DNA from 3 places in the Yersinia sp. SCPM-O-B-9106 (C-191) genome. Region 3 is predicted to be linked to each of the others. Evidence: riboswitches for the same ligand, from Rfam matches in the RefSeq annotation. Region 3 holds a riboswitch; each other region holds the start of a gene.

Region 1 (6,182 bases), 430 kb from region 3:
GGTTGGCGCTATCAATCTGCATGATTTGCACCAGGCAGGCGTTGGCTGATATCCCCCTCATCTTTCAAGTTGCAGGTGTGTTGGCTGCTTTCCTGCAACTTGAAAACAATCAAGAATCAGTGCCAGTTAGGATCTTGCTCTAATTGTTTTTTCAGCAAAGTCTGAACACTCTCACTCGGGCGACCAAGCCATTGATAAGTGGCGAACTTGCTCGGAGTATTGAGCGCTTCTGGCTTATCCTCTACCGACACTCGCATCCCCCATGCCTGCCAAACTTGTTTTTTATCCTTGCTAAAAGCCACCCACATAAAATTATTACTGCAATCATGAGGTTTGCAAATTCGCCCCACTTTATACTGCTGGCCTTCCCAATTGATGACTTCATACGGCGAGGATGTCCCTACCCCTTTACGCGCCCATGCAGGCAAATTTTTCTGACTCTTCACCATTTTTTGCCAGCTATTTTTATACACCGGTTGTTGTAGAAGATCAGCGGTGGTGGGAAGGGGCTTAGCAGGTGCGCCCTGAACAGGCGCTGAGTCTGATGGAGCCGAAACAACATTCATCGCTGGCTGCGCGAAAACCCAGGAACTGGCACTGAGTATCGCCGCAGCAACAAGACAATGGAGGGTTTTATGACCTTTCATTATCGAAATCCTTATTATCTGATTAATCTATACCCTAAATATATTGAACAGGCCTCAATGCAATAAATTGGCATGCGTGATAGTAGTTTGCATATTTATGACCCTTAACAGTAGGAAAAGTTGATCCATAGCACGAATTTTCATCCTAATTCTCGTTATACCGCAATCTGTATGACAGCTTGAGGTAAGCTATAAACCAGTAGATGATGAGTTGATAACCACCCGCGAAAAAGGCCCTGCTATGTTGACCCTTGAGTTACCCGAAGCCCCTAAGAAGCTGTATTACTCTGCTGGGGATGCCCATCCGCTAGATAAGCTTGAGAGCGATAAAATCGTCCAAATGGTGGTCGATCTGGATGTTGCCAACTCTGACAGTGAGCACTATGTTACCGGCTGGATGGGGCTAAATAGCGTGGTGGTGATACGGAATTATCAAAATAAGCGCGGCACCGCCAATGGCTTTGTGTTGAACAAAGGGGATAGCTATCGGCTGAGTATTCAGTCGATTGAGTTTCGTATCCCCAAGGTGGTGTTGTGGATGAGTTTTCGCCGCAAGCCCCGCACCATGGAGTTAATCACTTACGAAACATTAGGCGAGCAACCCAGCGGGATGCAGCAATATCGTAATATTCTCGAAGAGGAATTACGCCAGCAACTGGATGAAGATTGGCGTGAACTGAACGATTATCTGGGCGCGGCTTGCTGGCAAATCGAAAATAATGTTCCTTTGTGGCAACAAGCTCATCGAGAAATAACTTTGGCTGCCGTCAGCCAGCTCGCGGCAGCCCCCATTTTCCAAACCAAACCTTTGCAAGCTGACGGCAATTATGCCGGTTTCTGGGCCGGAGAATACTTTTTCGCCGTCAGACAACCCACGGCAGATAACCCGTTGCCAGCAATACAAATTTCTTGGCGGGAAGACGAAAAAAGCATCGGCAGTTATCAGTTCGACCTGATCAAAGATGAAGCTGGCGAGCCGAAGTTGCTACTGTGTATTCGCCCACGCAAAGCGGCTAAAAGTTACCTGCTTAATCGTTTTGATGCTCATCATTTGCAACGTGCCATCGCGATGTTTACGATGACACAGCGCTATTTACTGGCGTAATAATTTCATCGACTTCAGCCTCCAAAGTCAATGGAATTGCAACCAGACAGCCCCCTGCGGTTTCAAGGTCGAAGGGGATTACCACCATTGATGGAAATGGTGCACCGGCCCGATCCCCTGCCCCACCTCGAGGGTGTCGGCTTGTTCCAGTGCCCCTTGCAGATAATCTTTAGCTACACTCAGGGTAGCGGCCCAATTCGCGTGCCGTGGCCGTAATGCCGCCAGTGCAGCCGACAAGGTGCAACCGGTGCCGTGGGTATGTCGGGTATTAATCCGCCGTGTCACAAAGCGCTGCTCACTTTGCGCGGTAAACAGCCAATCTGGGCTTTCTTCGCCACTCAAATGCCCCCCTTTCATCAATACCCCCTGACAGCCGAGAGCTAACAATGCCCGCCCTTGTTCACACATTTCTTGTTCATTATGCGCGGGTTGGCAATCAAGCAATGTTGCGGCTTCCGGTAAATTAGGTGTAATCAAATCAACTTGCGGGAGCAATAAGCGGCGCACCGCATCAACGGCCTCTGGTGCAAGTAACGGGTCCCCGCTTTTGGCAACCATCACAGTATCTAACACTACAAATGGAATGGGATAACGCCGTAGTTGCGTAGCAACAATATCGACAATTTCCGCATTTGCCAGCATACCAATTTTGGCGCTATCGATACGCACATCACTGAGGACAGAATCTAGCTGAGCAGCAACAAAAGCGGGTTCGATGGGATAAACAGACTGTACACCACCGGTGTTTTGCGCCACTAAAGCGGTAATAACACTGGTGCCGTAGGCCTGTAATGCAGAAAAGGTTTTCAGATCAGCCTGGATACCGGCACCGCCGCTTGGGTCAGTTCCGGCAATAGTTAACACATTGATACGCTTCATTAATATACTTCCCTACGCTGGCATTATCCAGATCAGGTAATACGGGTAATATCTCAGCCATTCCACTATTTGTGGCAGGCACCCCGAGTCAGAATTGTTATTATCACGGGCAGATGATAGAAGGTCAATAATACATTCACTAAGCAAATGGCTTAGTGATATAAATAGCATGTGATAAAAGGGAGCCAAAGCCCCCTTATTCTTCTTCATTATTCTCCGCGTAATGCTTTAACATCATCGGCTTTGATATTCAGTGTGGGTTGCCCAAACTGCTGCAATAGATAATTACTCAAACTGACAACCTGCTCATCAGTTAATGTGTTGGCAAAACCGGGCATAAAGACCTCGCCATCATTGGTTTTGCGCGACACGCCGTGGAGAATGACATTAATCAGGTTATTTTGCGCGGATGCCCCGACCACCGAATTCTTCATCAATGATGGGTAATAACCATCTTTCACGCCCTCACCGGTAAAACTGTGGCAACTGGCACAGTTCCCCAAATACAAGCGCGCGCCGTCAGTGTTATTGTTCCCCGTAACAGTATCCGCCGTGAAAGGTACGCCACGTAAGGTATTAACACTGGTCGCCGACTGCCCCCAATCCGAACGGCTCTTAGTTTCGTCATTTGGATTTAATGGCTTCAGCGTGCGCAGATACACCGCCATTGCATTCAGATCACTGTCAGTCAGATGTCGGGTGCTGTTTTCAATCACTTCCGCCATCGGCCCAGCCGCTTGTGCTTTACCGTCAACATGGCCGCTGCGCAGATATTGCACGACCTGTTGCTGGCTCCAGCCCCCAATCCCAGCATGCGGATCTGAGGTAATATTGAATGCCGTCCAACCATCAATATCAGCACCGGCATAAGCTTTACTGTCTTTCATTCCCATGGTGATATTGCGCGGAGTATGACATTCACCACAATGCCCCAGCGCCTCAACAAAATAAGCCCCCTGGTTCCATTGCGCATCTTTGCTGGTATCGGGCTGGAAGCGCTGCCCCTCAAAATTCACCAGATTCCAGAACCACAGCCCCCAGCGCTGATTGAATGGGAACGGCATGTCATTTTCGCGATTCGGTTGATGCACTGCCGGTAAGCTGAACAAATAAGCTTTTATGGCTTTAACATCATCATCCGTCAGCAAGGTATAAGAGGTATAAGGGAAAGCAGGATAGAGATTCTCGCCGTTTTTGCCTTTCCCTTCATGCAGTGCGCGCAAAAACTCTTCATCCGTCCAACCACCAATTCCGGTTTCTTTATCGGGGGTAATATTCGGCGAATATAAGGTGCCCATCGGGGTTTTAAAGGCCAATCCACCGGCAAAGGGTTTGCCATCTTTGGTGGTGTGGCACGCCACACAGTCTGCGGCTTTGGTCAAATACTCACCCCGCGCAATCAGGTTAGCATCCGCACGAGCATATCCAGTTGCAGCGAATCCCAATGCTATAAACAGGAATGTCATTGAGTGACCTAGGGTTAGCTTTTTCATCTTACACCTCGGCCTTTAAAGTTTCAGCGATACGCAGAGAGAGAGCGGCAATCGTCAAAGTACAGTTCACTGAACCGACAGTTGGCATCACACTGCTGCTGGCGATAAACAAATTTTTGTGGTCATGGCTGCGGCAATCACTGTCCACCACGGAATCTTTGGGGTCATTGCCCATAATGGTGGTGCCAGTAATATGGTTATTATTGGCAAAGTTATTGTGGAACTGCACTTCAGTGCCGCCCATCAATCTGGCCGCTTCGGCATAGACTTGCTGAGTATGCACTGCACTTTTGCGCACATAATCATCCATTGCATAGTAAAATTCCGGCTTCGGAATGCCAATGGCGTCTTTCTCTGTCGGGCTGGGAATAATACGATTTTCCACATGCGGCAAGATTTCATGGAAACTGTCGAATTGCACAAAACGCGCCGCCCGATCGCGGATTTTGGCGTCAAGCTGCGGCCCGAGTTGTAATTCTCCTTGCTTGAGCAACTCAATGGTGACTTGATCTGTGCGGGACAAATTAGATAAATGAATCTTTTTCGCCGCATATTCAGCACGGAATGCGCCATCGCGGAACCCAATCAAAGAGGTCATTTCCTGCGGGCCACGCCCCGGCCAGAGCGGCTCACTAGCCATAAAGGTGACGCCAGTTCCGGGGTGGTCCATCAGATTGCGCCCGACCATATCGGAGCTATTCCCGACACCGAGTGGATTTTTATCATTGGTGGACATCAGCATCAGTTTCGGCGTTTCAATGCCATTGGCTGCCAACACAAAATACTTGCCCTCAGCGCGGTGCTCATTACCTTGTGCATCCTTAAACAAAGCGGCGGTAATTTGCTGCTGATCATCCACTTCCAGCTGATAAACCACCGCTTGTGGGCGAATAATAGCCCCCGCCAGCTCGGCTTTTTCAACATGAGTTATGGCGTTATACATCGCCCCTATCGGGCAAATTGGCATACAGTTATTGTTGCCGCAGCAAGTGGGACGGCCATCATAAGGGCGACTGTTGCGCGCCACCGGCTCAGTCACAACATCAAAACGACTGCCATTAAAAGTGTGGCTGTTGAGCACGGTTTTAATGCGCTGTTCATTCCACGATAACGGCAGCGGTGCCATCGGGTAAGGCGCACTACGCGGGGAGCCAAGATCTTCATCACTCGGCCCCCAAACACCGAGTTCCTGCTCTGCGCGTAAATACCATTTTTCCAGCGCGGCATAGTCAATCGGCCAATCGCGCCCGACGCCATAGATTGTTTTTAGCTTGAAATCATTCGGCAGAAAACGCCAGGCCGATGCTGCCCAGTGCCAGGTGGTGCCCCCTACCGCGCGAATATATTGTACATCGTAGGGGTGCTCACCCTTTTGAATCAAATAGTTATTATTAGGGTTAGATTCAGGATGGGGGGCATAAGATGTTGAGGGGTAAGGCGCCATATTGTCTGATTTGTCGGGCTGATTGCGGAAGTTTTCCACAATTTCCCAACGCGAAAGGCGCGGCCCCGCTTCTAAAACCAATACTGACTTACCAGCCATCGCCAATTGATGCGCGACTAAACCGCCAGCAACGCCCGAGCCAATGACGACGATGTCCGCCTTGAGTGTGTCAGCCATAAATGTATCCTCCAAAATTATAAGGCGACATCAGGCTTTACAGCCCAGTATCCGGGTTTATTCGGGCAATAAGAGCGAATAACCAACACATCGGATACCGCATCGAACATTAATGCATTTTCATAACTGATGACTGCCGCATCAGTTCCTTCACCAATCACTCCCACATACCAACCTTGCAAAATCTGCCGGGCAATCTGCTGCTGTAGTGGCGGCCATTGATGAGGTTCGCCGCTAGGTAAAGGTTGTAATAAGGCCAGTTTCTGGTCAAAACCACCGATTTTACCGAGTAAAACCTGATAGAGGCGCTGACCAACCTGCGCATTAAGTTGGCGCTTGCCCGTCAGTGCGCGGGAGACCAACATGAATCTTTCAAAGTGCTGCGGCGAGGTTTGAGTTGATGCTGCGAAAGCATCCAAAGAAAGGGGGTTCATCAG
Region 2 (6,182 bases), 1.1 Mb from region 3:
CTCTAACTGGCTATCAAAATTGACCTTGGCATCTTTTACGACCAATGTTTCCCAGATAAGATCCAGGATACGTCGATAAACGGCCGGATCACCAAACTCGGTTTCCAGACAAAATTGCTGATAGTTGGGATACATCCGCTCACACAAACAAGCCATGAAGGTCAGGTGTTGCCAACTTTCCAGCTTCTCGAGACGTAGATGAATCGGATTGCGTATCATTATGAGTTCTCATTATTCATTATCTGCGCGGCAGTGTACCCGAAATTAAATCATATCCCTATGCTTGCCAAGCAAATCAGGATTTTTCCGCACCCACCGTTGAAATTGCGGGCGGTTTGAGGCGATAGCATCAGCCCAGCGGGTCGGTTCGGGTAAACGGTAACCCGCCATGCAAAGTTGCACCCATTCCAACGCACGGCCCACACTCACCCGATGACCGGGCGAAATAAACAAAGGATTACAACGCGCTTTGCTGCGCCATACCCAACCAAGCTGTTCATCGGCATCCACCAATGGCTGTAATGCGCCATTATCGTAACCCAATGGCTCAAAGTGCCCGCACAGGCGGCTTTTGGCAACACCAATGGTCGGGACATCCACAAGCAGGCCAAAATGACTGGCAACCCCTAAACGGCGGGGATGCGCGATACCCTGCCCATCAACAAAAACCAACTGAGGCCGTTGCTGTAACTGTTCCCAAGCAGCTAATAATGCAGGATATTCACGAAAGGAAAGTAAACCGGGGATATACGGCAGTGAAGTTGCTACGCGGGCAACCTGATATTCCACCAGCTCCAACGAGGGATAACGTAAAATCGCGATAGCAGCGCGGGTTATCTCCCCTTGCTGCTCAAAACCCACGTCTGCCCCGGCAATAAAGCGCACGGAATCACTAGCAATATCATCTTGAAGACTAATTTCAGATGCCCGCTGTTGCTGTTCTGCCCGCAGCGCTTTGGTGTCTATCATCCGCCAACTTATCCTATAAACCGATTATTTTGGGTGATATTGCCGAGATAAAGAATGCACCGCTTCAACAAAAGCGCCCGCATGTTCTGGCGGGACATCCTGATGGATACCGTGGCCTAGGTTAAAGACATGCCCATCACCCTGCCCAAAACTGGCCAGAATCGTGCTGACTTCTTCCTCAATACGCGCCGGGGGGGCATAAAGAACGGAAGGGTCCATATTACCTTGCAGAGCAACTTTATCACCCACTCGGCGGCGCGCGTCGGCGATATCTGTGGTCCAATCCAGCCCCAATGCATCACAGCCGGTCGCGGCCATCGCTTCTAACCATTGCCCACCGCCTTTGGTGAACAAAGTGACCGGAACCCGCCGTCCGTCGTTTTCGCGGATCAGGCCATCAACAATTTTATGCATATAATTCAAGGAGAATTCAGCATAATCGCGCCCGGTTAGCACCCCGCCCCAGGTATCAAAGATCATCACGGATTGCGCGCCAGCTTTGATTTGAGCATTGAGATACAAAATGACACTGTCAGCCAGTTTATCCAGCAACAGATGCAGAGTCTGCGGCTCGGCATACATCATTTTCTTCAGTTTAGTGAAAGCCTTACTGCTGCCGCCCTCGACCATATAGGTCGCCAGAGTCCATGGGCTACCGGAGAAACCAATTAATGGCACCGCACCGGCCAACTCACGGCGAATGGTTCTCACCGCGTTCATAACGTAACCCAATTCCTGCTCAGGGTCAGGAATGGGCAGTTTTTCAACATCAGCTCGGCAGGTAATAGGAGATTGAAAACGCGGGCCTTCGCCGGTTTCAAAATAAAGCCCTAGCCCCATGGCATCAGGAATGGTCAGAATGTCTGAAAACAAAATCGCCGCATCCAGCGGATAACGACGCAAGGGTTGCATCGTCACTTCACAGGCCAACTCAGCATTTTTGCACAGCGACATAAAATCCCCGGCAATAGCACGGGTGGCTTTATACTCTGGCAAATAGCGGCCTGCCTGGCGCATCATCCACACCGGAGTCACATCTACCGGCTGGCGTAGCAAAGCACGCAGATAACGATCATTTTTCAATTCACTCATGATAAAGCTCCCTTGATTATCTGCGCGCATTGTAGCATGTCAGATAATACTTTCCTGTTGCGGCTAAAGGCGGTTTTTTAGCTACTCGCCCGCATCGAATTGCTCTTCGCGACATAATACGACGGTATCTTCAATCAGCCGGCGCGCCACGGTGCCTGGTGGCGGCAGTAATGGCAATTGGTCATAGCGATACCAACCGGCATTCAGCAGCTCTTTAGGATCGTGTTGCAGCTCACCGCTGTCATACTCCGCCATAAAGGCCATCATCAGTGAATGCGGGAATGGCCACGGCTGTGACGTCACATAGCGCAGGTTTTTAATGTGGATATTACTTTCTTCCAGCACTTCGCGGGAAACCGCCTGTTCCAGTGTCTCCCCCACTTCGACAAACCCGGCCAACACCGTGTTAATACCGCCACGATGGCGAACATGCTGCGCCAATAAAATTTCATCACCACGGCGAATGGCAACAATCACGCAAGGGGCGATTTGTGGATAATAACGTTCACGACAATGATTGCACAGGCAAGCCCACTCGGTGCGGCTGGCATGCATTTGATGCCCACAATAGCCACAATAGCGGTGAGATCGATAAAACTCGGCCAATTGTACGCCGCGCCCCGCCAGTTGAAACAAACCGCGATCGACATCCAGTAATTGCCGCACTGACCCCATCTCGGTGGACATCTGTTGGCGGATCAGCCAAACCGCCTGCCCTTGCCATTCACCAATCTGCCGTGCGGTCGCGCCCTGTAATGACCAATTGGCCGCATTACCCTGTGGTAACTCCCCGTTTGGTAACCATAATTTGTTTTCATGGCTGACAATCCACCAGCCACTTTCTTTACCTGTAAGTTGTAGTTCCATATCGTTGTTGCACAACCTCGACTTCACTGGCAATCTAGAATCCGGCTTGTTACTTTTTTGTAACCCACTTTTACTTTTTCTTACTCACGGGGTCGATCATGCTCAACCGACTGGAAAGCCTGACTCAACGCGTTGGCGGCAGTAATGAATTAATTGATCAATGGCTTCATGCACGTAAAGAACTTTTAGTCTCGTATTGCACAGTGATCGGTATTAAGCCGCAAAAAGAAAAGCATACCCCGCTTAATGAAAAAGCGCTGGAGAACTTTTGTCATAATCTGGTGGATTATCTCTCCTCCGGACATTTCAATATCTACGACAGAATTATCAAACAGGTGGAAGGCGCATCCAGCCCGAAAATGGCTCTGACCACCAAAGTTTATCCTGCTTTGAAAAATAACACTCAAACTATCATGGCATTCCATGATCGCTATACAAACATTGAGATCGATGACGATAGCTGCACTGAGTTTCAACAAGCTTTATCCGATATCGGCGAAACCCTTGATGCCCGTTTTCGGCTGGAAGATCAATTAATTCAGTGGGCGGCTGAATCCTGGCAAGCTGCTCAGCCAGTGGATCAAACAGGGCAGGTAAAATAGCCCACAGATCTGTGCGAGCTTGTAGTTCTCATTCAACCTCAATACCCAAAGTAATTGAGATTGCAGGTAGGCAGCAAGTGAATGAATTCCGATGAGCTTACACAGGTAAGTGATTCGGGTGAATGAACGTAGCTAACACCGCTGCAATTTCAAGTAAGAAGGGTATATACTGAGGATTCTTGTCGGAGTGCCTAGCACCTGTTTTCTTAGGAAAACAAACGCAGGCTGAGACCGTTAATTCGGGATCCGCGGAACCTGATCGGGTTAATACCCGCGAAGGGAACAAGAGTAATTTATCGCTACAGGCCCGGAATTCACCTGACAGGTGGCTGCCGGTCACTGGCTAACATCGTTACTCCCGCCAAGCTCCAGACAAGCAATTTTCCCCTTAACCACATTGGCCTTTAAACCCATTGGTAGGAATTTGCTATGTCTAATAATACAATTGCTAAAGATTTATCACGCCCACGTCAGTCTATTCCACGTAAACAACAACGTGAACAAGCCCAAGAATTTATTGATACCCTGCAAGGGGTTACCTTCCCTAACTCCCAACGTATTTATCTGCAAGGCTCACGGCCCGATATTCAAGTGCCGATGCGCGAGATCCAACTCAGCCCGACATTGATCGGCGGCGGTAAGGACTCTCCCCACTATGAAGAAAATGAAGCCATTCCGGTGTATGACACCTCCGGCCCTTATGGTGATCCGCGCGCTAAGCTGGATGTGCATGCCGGTTTACCCAAACTGCGCGAGAGCTGGATAGCCGATCGTCAGGATACCGCCGCGCTCTCCTCGGTCAGTTCTGGCTTCACCCAACAGCGCTTGGCTGATGAGGGCTTAGACCATTTGCGTTTTGAGCATCTGCCCCGCCCCAAAAAAGCCCTTGCGGGCCAATGTGTCACTCAGTTGCATTACGCCCGGGCAGGTAAAATCACCCCAGAAATGGAGTTTATCGCCCTGCGGGAGAATATGGGCCGTGAACGTATTCGCAGTGAAGTATTACGCCAACAGCATGCGGGGCAAGCATTTGGTGCGCATCTGCCAGAGAATATCACCGCAGAATTTGTCCGACAGGAAGTGGCCGCTGGTCGAGCTATCATCCCCGCGAATATTAACCACCCAGAATCTGAACCGATGATTATTGGCCGCAACTTTTTGGTGAAAGTGAACGCCAACATCGGCAACTCTGCCGTGACCTCTTCCATTGAGGAAGAAGTGGAAAAACTGGTGTGGTCAACGCGCTGGGGCGCGGATACCGTGATGGACTTATCCACTGGCCGCTATATTCATGAAACTCGTGAATGGATACTGCGCAATAGCCCAGTCCCCATTGGCACCGTCCCTATCTATCAGGCGCTGGAAAAAGTCAATGGCGTGGCGGAAAACCTAACCTGGGAAATGTTCCGCGACACCCTGCTAGAGCAGGCCGAGCAAGGGGTTGATTACTTTACGATTCATGCCGGTGTGCTGTTGCGCTATGTGCCGATGACCGCTAAACGGCTGACCGGTATCGTCTCCCGTGGCGGGTCGATTATGGCGAAATGGTGCCTTTCCCATCATCAGGAAAATTTCCTGTATCAGCATTTCCGCGAAATCTGCCAGATCTGCGCGGCTTATGATGTTTCATTATCATTGGGTGATGGTCTGCGCCCTGGTTCCATTCAGGATGCCAATGATGAAGCCCAATTCGCTGAGCTGCATACCTTGGGCGAATTGACCAAAATCGCCTGGGAATATGATGTGCAGGTGATGATTGAAGGCCCTGGGCATGTGCCAATGCAGATGATTCGCCGCAATATGACTGAAGAGCTGGAGCATTGCCACGAAGCGCCATTTTATACCTTAGGCCCCTTGACCACCGACATTGCCCCCGGTTATGACCATTTTACCTCCGGCATCGGCGCGGCCATGATTGGTTGGTTCGGCTGCGCTATGCTGTGCTATGTCACCCCCAAAGAGCACCTTGGTTTACCCAATAAAGAAGATGTAAAACAGGGGCTTATCACTTATAAAATTGCAGCCCATGCGGCTGATTTAGCGAAAGGTCACCCCGGCGCGCAAATCCGCGATAACGCCATGTCAAAAGCGCGTTTTGAATTCCGTTGGGAGGATCAATTTAATTTGGCTCTCGACCCTGAAACCGCGCGTGCTTATCACGATGAAACTCTGCCACAAGAATCCGGCAAAGTGGCGCATTTCTGCTCCATGTGTGGGCCGAAATTCTGTTCGATGAAAATTTCGCAGGAAGTGCGCGATTACGCCGCTAAGCAAGAAACAGCCGCCAGGCAAGAGTTGGCGGTGGTGCAAGAAACGGCGGCTCAACCTATCGAAGTTTTGCAATCCGGTATGGAGCAGATGTCCGCTGAGTTCCGCGCCCGTGGTAGCGAGCTGTATCACGCCCCCGCCAGTCTGCAAGCGGAGGCGAATAATGAGCCAGTCTGATAATGCTTTATTTTCTGCCAAGAGAGGCTTCCCCGCGACCAAGCAGCACCTTGGTCTGTATCCGGTGGTCGATTCCGTGCTGTGGATAGAGCGCCTGCTTGCGGCAGGTGTAACCACCATCCAGTTGCGAATCAAGGATTTAGAGGATGCGCAGGTAGAACAAGATATTGCTGCTGCCATTGAATTAGGTAAACGCTATCAGGCACG
Region 3 (6,182 bases):
CTTTTCACCCAGCAGCGAATATTTATTGATGCCCAGAGTGTGATAAGGCAAAAAATGAATTTCTTTCACGCCAATCTCATCCGCAGCAAAATCGACAATTCCTTGTACCGAGCGGCGGTCAGCATTGAAATCCGGGATTAAAGGCACCCGCACCGTAATATCGGTGCCCGCGGCCGCTAATTTGCGGAAGTTATCCATCACCCGTTTGGCAGAGCCGCCAGTCCACTGTTGAAAACGGCGCTCATCGGTGTGTTTCAAGTCTGCCAGCATCAAATCCAGCCACGGCAAAGAGGGGGCGATATAGCGCCACGGGGTGTGCAAACAAGATTCAACCGCGGTATGGATGCCCAGTTGATGGCAGCGCTGCAATAATTCAGCGGCCACTTCCGGCTGCATAAAAGGTTCGCCGCCAGATAATGTCACCCCGCCACCACTGCGCCGATAAAATGGCAAATCGCGCAGCAATATCGCCATAGTGCCGTCAATATCAATGGGGTCACCGCACACCGTCAACGCACCACTGGGGCAGCGCGTTTTCAGTGCTTGAAAGTCGTCTTCAGCCAATAGCTGGCGATGAATAACAATTTTATTATCAATATGTTGGATTGCTTGCGGGCAAGTCTGATGACACAAATCGCAGCCGGATAAACACAGACGCGGGTCAAATAACAGCTCCGGCTCACGTGAGCGGCTTTCGGGGTTTTGGCACCAGCGACAACTCAACGAACAGCCTTTGAGGAACACCACGCTACGAATGCCGGGGCCGTCATGAGTGGAATAACGTTGTAAATTAAAAATCATCTTATTCCTCCCATTCGCTGACTAACCCGCTTTCATTAACAAGCAGTATCCGCGTAATATAGGGAAAGAAAAATTGATGAAGTTTGCCGAGGAGTTCCCCTTTTATGTCTACCTCCCGCTTGCAACAGCAGTTCATTCGCCTTTGGCAACGTTTTAGCGGTTTGCCCACAGAAACCACCTTGCAGGAGCTGGCTGACGTGCTCTGTTGCTCGCGCCGCCATGTGCGTTCCTTATTGGGCAGTATGCAGCAAGAGGGGTGGCTGAGCTGGCAGGCGGAAGCTGGCCGAGGTAAGCGCTCACAACTGACTTTCCTCTGCTCCGGCCTGGCCTTACAGCAACAGCGGGCCGAAGAGTTACTGGAACAAGAAAGTATTGATCAACTGGTGCAGTTGGTCGGGGATAAAAAAGCAGTGCGCCAAATGCTGCTCTCTCAGTTAGGGCGCAGCTTCCGGCAAGGTAAACATATTCTGCGGGTGCTCTATTACCGCCCCTTACAAAATCTATTACCCGGCACCGCGCTGCGCCGCTCAGAAACCCATATGGTGCGGCAGATTTTTAATGGTCTGACGCGGATAAATGAGGAAAATGGGGAACTGGAGCCGGATTTGTCTCATCACTGGCAAGCCATTAGCCCATTGCATTGGCGCTTTTATTTGCGCCCGGCGATTCATTTTCACCATGGCCGTGAGCTGGAAATGAATGATGTGATGACCAGCCTGACTCGGTTAATCTCCCAACCGCTGTTTTCACATATCACCGCGGTGCGCTCACCCACCCCGTATGTGATTGATGTGCATCTCAGTACCCCGGACAGCTGGCTGCCGTGGTTGTTGGGCAGTGTACACGCCATGATCTTGCCGCAAGAGTGGGAAAATCAGCCGGATTTCCGCCGACATCCTATTGGGACTGGCCCTTATTCCGTGATTCGAAATCATCATAGCCAATTGAAAATTCAGGCATTTGATAATTATTTTGGTTTTCGCGCACTTATTGATGAGGTCAATATTTGGGTATTACCGGAGCTGTCCGAAGAATTGGTTTATTCCGGTGTGCAATTGCAAGCTGATGATACCAGTAAAAATGAGCTGGAAAGCCGGCTGGAAGAAGGCTGTTATTTTCTGTTATTCGACCAGCGATCTCCCCAAACCTGCAATCCTGATATCCGCCGTTGGCTCTGTGAACTCATCACCCCCGTCGCCCTACTCAGCCATGCCGATCCTTTTTACCAACGCTACTGGTCACCGGCTTACGGCATGTTACCGCGCTGGCACCATAACCGGCTCAGGGTACTGGAAGCGAAACCGGAAGGTTTGACCGAACTGACACTGACTTTTTATAGTCACCATTCAGAGTTTGATGCTATCAGCCAAACATTGGCCACATTATTGGCCGCACACGGGGTCAAATTGATCATAAATGTGGTGGATTATGCCAGTTGGTATCAAGGGGATGCACAGAGCGACATCTGGCTCGGCAGCGCCAATTTTTATCTGCCGCTGGAATTTTCCCTGTTTGCCACCTTGTATGAGCTGCCGCTGCTGCAATATTGCCTGGATGAAAAACTGCACCAAGATGTTGAATTATGGCGAAATAATACTCTGCCAATGGCGGAATGGAGCCAGCGTTTGGTCAGCCAGAATCAATTTCACCCACTGTTCCATCACTGGCTAGAATTATATGGGCAGCACAGTATGCGCGGGGTGCGCATGAACACACTCGGCTGGTTTGACTTCAAATCGGCCTGGTTTACGCCACCAGAGGATTAAACCCGCTTTCGCCCACTGCAATTAAACTCTACAATAGCGCCGTCTCAACGGGGTGCTAACTTGCAGAAAATCGCAAGTTAGCTGAGAGCAAACCCGTCGAACCTGATCCGGTTAACACCGGCGGAGGGATTTGAGAAAAATAACGCTGTATCTTCTTGATATTCATGTTATTTACCGCCTCAGATACCTTTGCCACCTTTATCTTTAAGGAGTGCAAAGTGTTTAAACGCATGATTTCCTGCTTGTTTTTTCTGTCTGCCGCTGCCGTCGCTGCTGATAAACCCACCTTGACTGTTTATACCTATGATTCTTTCGCGGCTGATTGGGGCCCGGGGCCGTCGATTAAAAAAGCCTTTGAAGCCGAGTGTGATTGTCAGCTTAAATTTGTGGCGCTGGAAGATGGTGTTTCCCTGCTGAACCGCCTGCGGATGGAGGGTAAAAATAGCCAAGCCGATGTGGTGTTGGGCTTAGATAACAATCTGCTGCAAGCGGCAGAGCAAACCGGATTATTCGTGCCAAGTCAGGTAGATACCAGCCATCTGACTTTGCCAGAAAAATGGCAAAATAAAATTTTCGTCCCCTACGATTATGGCTATTTTGCTTTTGTGTATGACAAAAATAAATTGAAAAATCCGCCGAAAAGCCTGCAAGAATTAGTCGACAGCAAAGAACCGTGGAAAGTGATTTATCAAGACCCGCGCACCAGTACCCCGGGCCTCGGTTTAATGTTGTGGATGCAAAAAGTCTATGGCGACCAAGCCCCGCAAGCCTGGCAGAAATTAGCGAAAAAAACCGTCACCGTGACCAAAGGCTGGAGTGAAGCTTACGGCTTGTTCCTGAAAGGTGAAGGGGATTTCGTGCTGAGCTACACCACTTCTCCGGCTTATCATCTGATTGCAGAGAAGAAAGACAACTATGCGGCGGCTGATTTCAGTGAAGGCCACTATCTGCAAGTGGAAGTGGCTGGTGTGGTCGCGTCCAGCAAACAACCGGAACTGGCGCAGCGCTTTATGCAATTTATGGTCACTCCTGCATTCCAGAATCATATCCCGACCGGCAACTGGATGTATCCGGTAATCAAAATGGACTTACCGGCTGGATTTGAAACACTCACCGTGCCGCAAAAAGCTTTGCAGTTTGATGCAAAAGACGTGGCTGATAATCGCGGTAAATGGATTCAAGCATGGCAATCCGCCGTCAGCCACTAATCCCCGCGTGGCTATGGCCGGGGCTACTGGCCGCCTTGCTGATAACCGGTGTCGCCTTACTGGCGTTCACCGCTATCTGGCGTCACGCGCCAGCGGCAGACTGGCAAAGCATCTGGCATGACAGTTATCTGTGGCATGTGATTCGCTTCACTTTCTGGCAGGCGTTTCTCTCTGCGCTGCTGTCCGTTATTCCGGCGATTTTTTTGGCGCGCGCCTTATATCGCCGCCGCTTCCCCGGCCGCCAATTGATGCTGCGCTTATGTGCCATGACATTGGTGCTGCCGGTGCTGGTCGCCATTTTCGGCATCCTGACGGTTTATGGCCGCCAAGGTTGGCTGGCGGCACTATTGGGCTGGCTAGGAGTGGATTACCGCTTCTCGCCCTATGGTTTACAAGGGATTTTGCTGGCGCATATTTTCTTTAATATGCCGCTGGCAACCCGCTTGTTATTGCAGTCATTGGAAAGCATTGCCGTTGAGCAGCGCCAGTTAGCCGCCCAATTGGGCATGAACGGCTGGCAGCATTTTCGCTGGATCGAGTGGCCCTATCTGCGCCGCCAAATTCTGCCGACTGCCGCGCTGATTTTCATGCTGTGTTTTGCCAGCTTTGCCACCGTGCTCTCTCTGGGCGGCGGGCCGCAAGCTACCACCATCGAACTGGCTATTTATCAGGCACTTAGTTATGACTATGATTTAGGGCGCGCCGCATTATTGGCACTGATTCAACTGGGTTGCTGTCTGGGATTGGTGGTGCTGAGCCAACGGCTAAGTTCAGTGTTGGCGGTGGGAAATACCCATGCTCAGGAGTGGCGCAGTCAGCAGGATAGTACCTGGTCGCGCATTAGCGATACATTGTTAATCGGGGCGGCGTTATTATTGATGGTGCCACCATTGCTGGCTGTTGTAATTGATGGCAGCAATAAAACGATATTGACCGTGCTACAACAACCGGCGCTGTGGCAAGCTTTCTTTACCTCACTGACTATCGCCATTGGGGCCGGATTATTGTGTGTCACTCTGACTATGATGCTGTTATGGAGCAGCCGTGAGCTGAAACTGCGCCACCACGCGGCTTACGGGCAAGTATTGGACATCAGCGGCATGGTGATTCTGGCGATGCCGGGGATCGTGCTGGCAACCGGCTTTTTTTTATTGCTCAATGACACTCTGGGCTTGCCGCAATCGCCTTATGCACTGGTGATTCTGACCAATGCGCTGATGGCGGTGCCCTATGCATTAAAAGTGTTGGATAACCCGATGCGAGACTTGGCTGAGCGCTATACGCCGCTGTGTTTATCACTGGATATTCGCGGCTGGCACCGTGTGCGCCACATTGAGTTACGGGCACTGAAACGCCCGCTGGCTCAAGCGTTGGCCTTCGCCAGTGTGCTTTCTATCGGGGATTTTGGCGTGGTCGCGCTGTTTGGTAACGAGCATTTCCGCACCCTGCCATTTTATCTCTATCAACAGATAGGGTCTTATCGCAGCAATGATGGCGCGGTGACCGCCCTGCTGCTGCTGTTACTGTGTTTCCTGCTGTTTACTCTGATTGAAAAACTGCCGAGCCGCCATGCTAAAGCTTGAGAAAATCACCTATTTATACGACCACTTACCGATGCGTTTTGATTTGCGCATGCAAGCCGGTGAGCGGGTGGCTATTCTTGGCCCCAGTGGGGCGGGTAAAAGCACGCTATTGAGCTTAATTGCGGGCTTTTTAGCTCCGGCCAGTGGTCAAATGCTGCTGAATAATCAAGACCATACCCTAACACCGCCCGCCCAAAGGCCGGTATCCATGTTATTTCAGGAAAATAATCTGTTCGCGCATTTGAATGTCGAACAAAACATTGGGCTGGGTTTGCATCCGGGGCTAAAACTCAATCATGAGCAAAAATTACTGCTCGGCCAGATTGCGCAACAAGTTGGGTTGGAAGAGTGTCTTGACCGGCTACCGGCACAGCTTTCCGGCGGCCAACGCCAGCGGGCGGCACTGGCGCGCTGTCTGGTGCGCAGCCAACCCATCCTGCTGCTGGACGAACCCTTTTCCGCATTAGACCCGGCACTGCGCAATGAAATGCTGCAATTGGTCGAAAACGTCTGCGAAAATCGCCAATTGACCTTGTTGATGGTGTCGCACAATCTGGATGACGCCGCCCGCATTGCCGAGCGCACTTTATTGGTGGTGGATGGCCGTATTTACTATGACGGCCCCACTCAGGCACTGGTCAACGGCACTGCGCCGGAAGCCAGGGTGCTAGGGATTGCTCCCCAGCGGTAGTTGATGGAACCGCTAACCCCCTGCGGCGTAAAGGCCGAAGGGGATTACCCAGCAAGAACCTTCCATAATAGATGACGATAAAGCGGCATGATGGGCTGCATATGGAGCCAGACAAAACTGGCTATCGCCAGCA

What was found. A riboswitch is a leader RNA that binds a small molecule or an ion and turns the genes downstream of it on or off. The one in region 3 is predicted to bind thiamine pyrophosphate.
Positions count from the first base shown of each region.
Region 1: linked by a shared signal. The riboswitch ahead of thiD (bifunctional hydroxymethylpyrimidine kinase/phosphomethylpyrimidine kinase) and the one ahead of thiB (thiamine ABC transporter substrate binding subunit) in region 3 are both predicted to bind thiamine pyrophosphate.
Region 2: linked by a shared signal. The riboswitch ahead of thiC (phosphomethylpyrimidine synthase ThiC) and the one ahead of thiB (thiamine ABC transporter substrate binding subunit) in region 3 are both predicted to bind thiamine pyrophosphate.

Region 1 is NZ_CP110791.1:1,185,268-1,191,449, reverse strand. Features, by position in the region: gene gutQ (arabinose-5-phosphate isomerase GutQ) at 1-49, shown strand, start outside; gene OP863_RS05415 (inhibitor of vertebrate lysozyme family protein) at 117-647, opposite strand; gene OP863_RS05410 (hypothetical protein) at 889-1,752, shown strand; gene thiD (bifunctional hydroxymethylpyrimidine kinase/phosphomethylpyrimidine kinase) at 1,831-2,631, opposite strand; TPP riboswitch at 2,624-2,727, opposite strand; gene OP863_RS05400 (cytochrome c) at 2,841-4,124, opposite strand; gene OP863_RS05395 (GMC family oxidoreductase) at 4,126-5,745, opposite strand; gene OP863_RS05390 (sugar dehydrogenase complex small subunit) at 5,763-6,182, opposite strand, start outside.
Region 2 is NZ_CP110791.1:4,038,147-4,044,328, forward strand. Features, by position in the region: gene OP863_RS18205 (YjaG family protein) at 1-219, opposite strand, end outside; gene nfi (deoxyribonuclease V) at 265-969, opposite strand; gene hemE (uroporphyrinogen decarboxylase) at 994-2,061, opposite strand; gene nudC (NAD(+) diphosphatase) at 2,143-2,928, opposite strand; gene OP863_RS18225 (Rsd/AlgQ family anti-sigma factor) at 3,027-3,530, shown strand; TPP riboswitch at 3,704-3,829, shown strand; gene thiC (phosphomethylpyrimidine synthase ThiC) at 3,960-5,975, shown strand; gene thiE (thiamine phosphate synthase) at 5,962-6,182, shown strand, end outside.
Region 3 is NZ_CP110791.1:757,422-763,603, reverse strand. Features, by position in the region: gene OP863_RS03400 (glycyl-radical enzyme activating protein) at 1-801, opposite strand, end outside; gene sgrR (HTH-type transcriptional regulator SgrR) at 906-2,567, shown strand; TPP riboswitch at 2,606-2,714, shown strand; gene thiB (thiamine ABC transporter substrate binding subunit) at 2,786-3,775, shown strand; gene thiP (thiamine/thiamine pyrophosphate ABC transporter permease ThiP) at 3,751-5,358, shown strand; gene thiQ (thiamine ABC transporter ATP-binding protein ThiQ) at 5,345-6,049, shown strand; gene OP863_RS03375 (DedA family protein) at 6,094-6,182, opposite strand, start outside.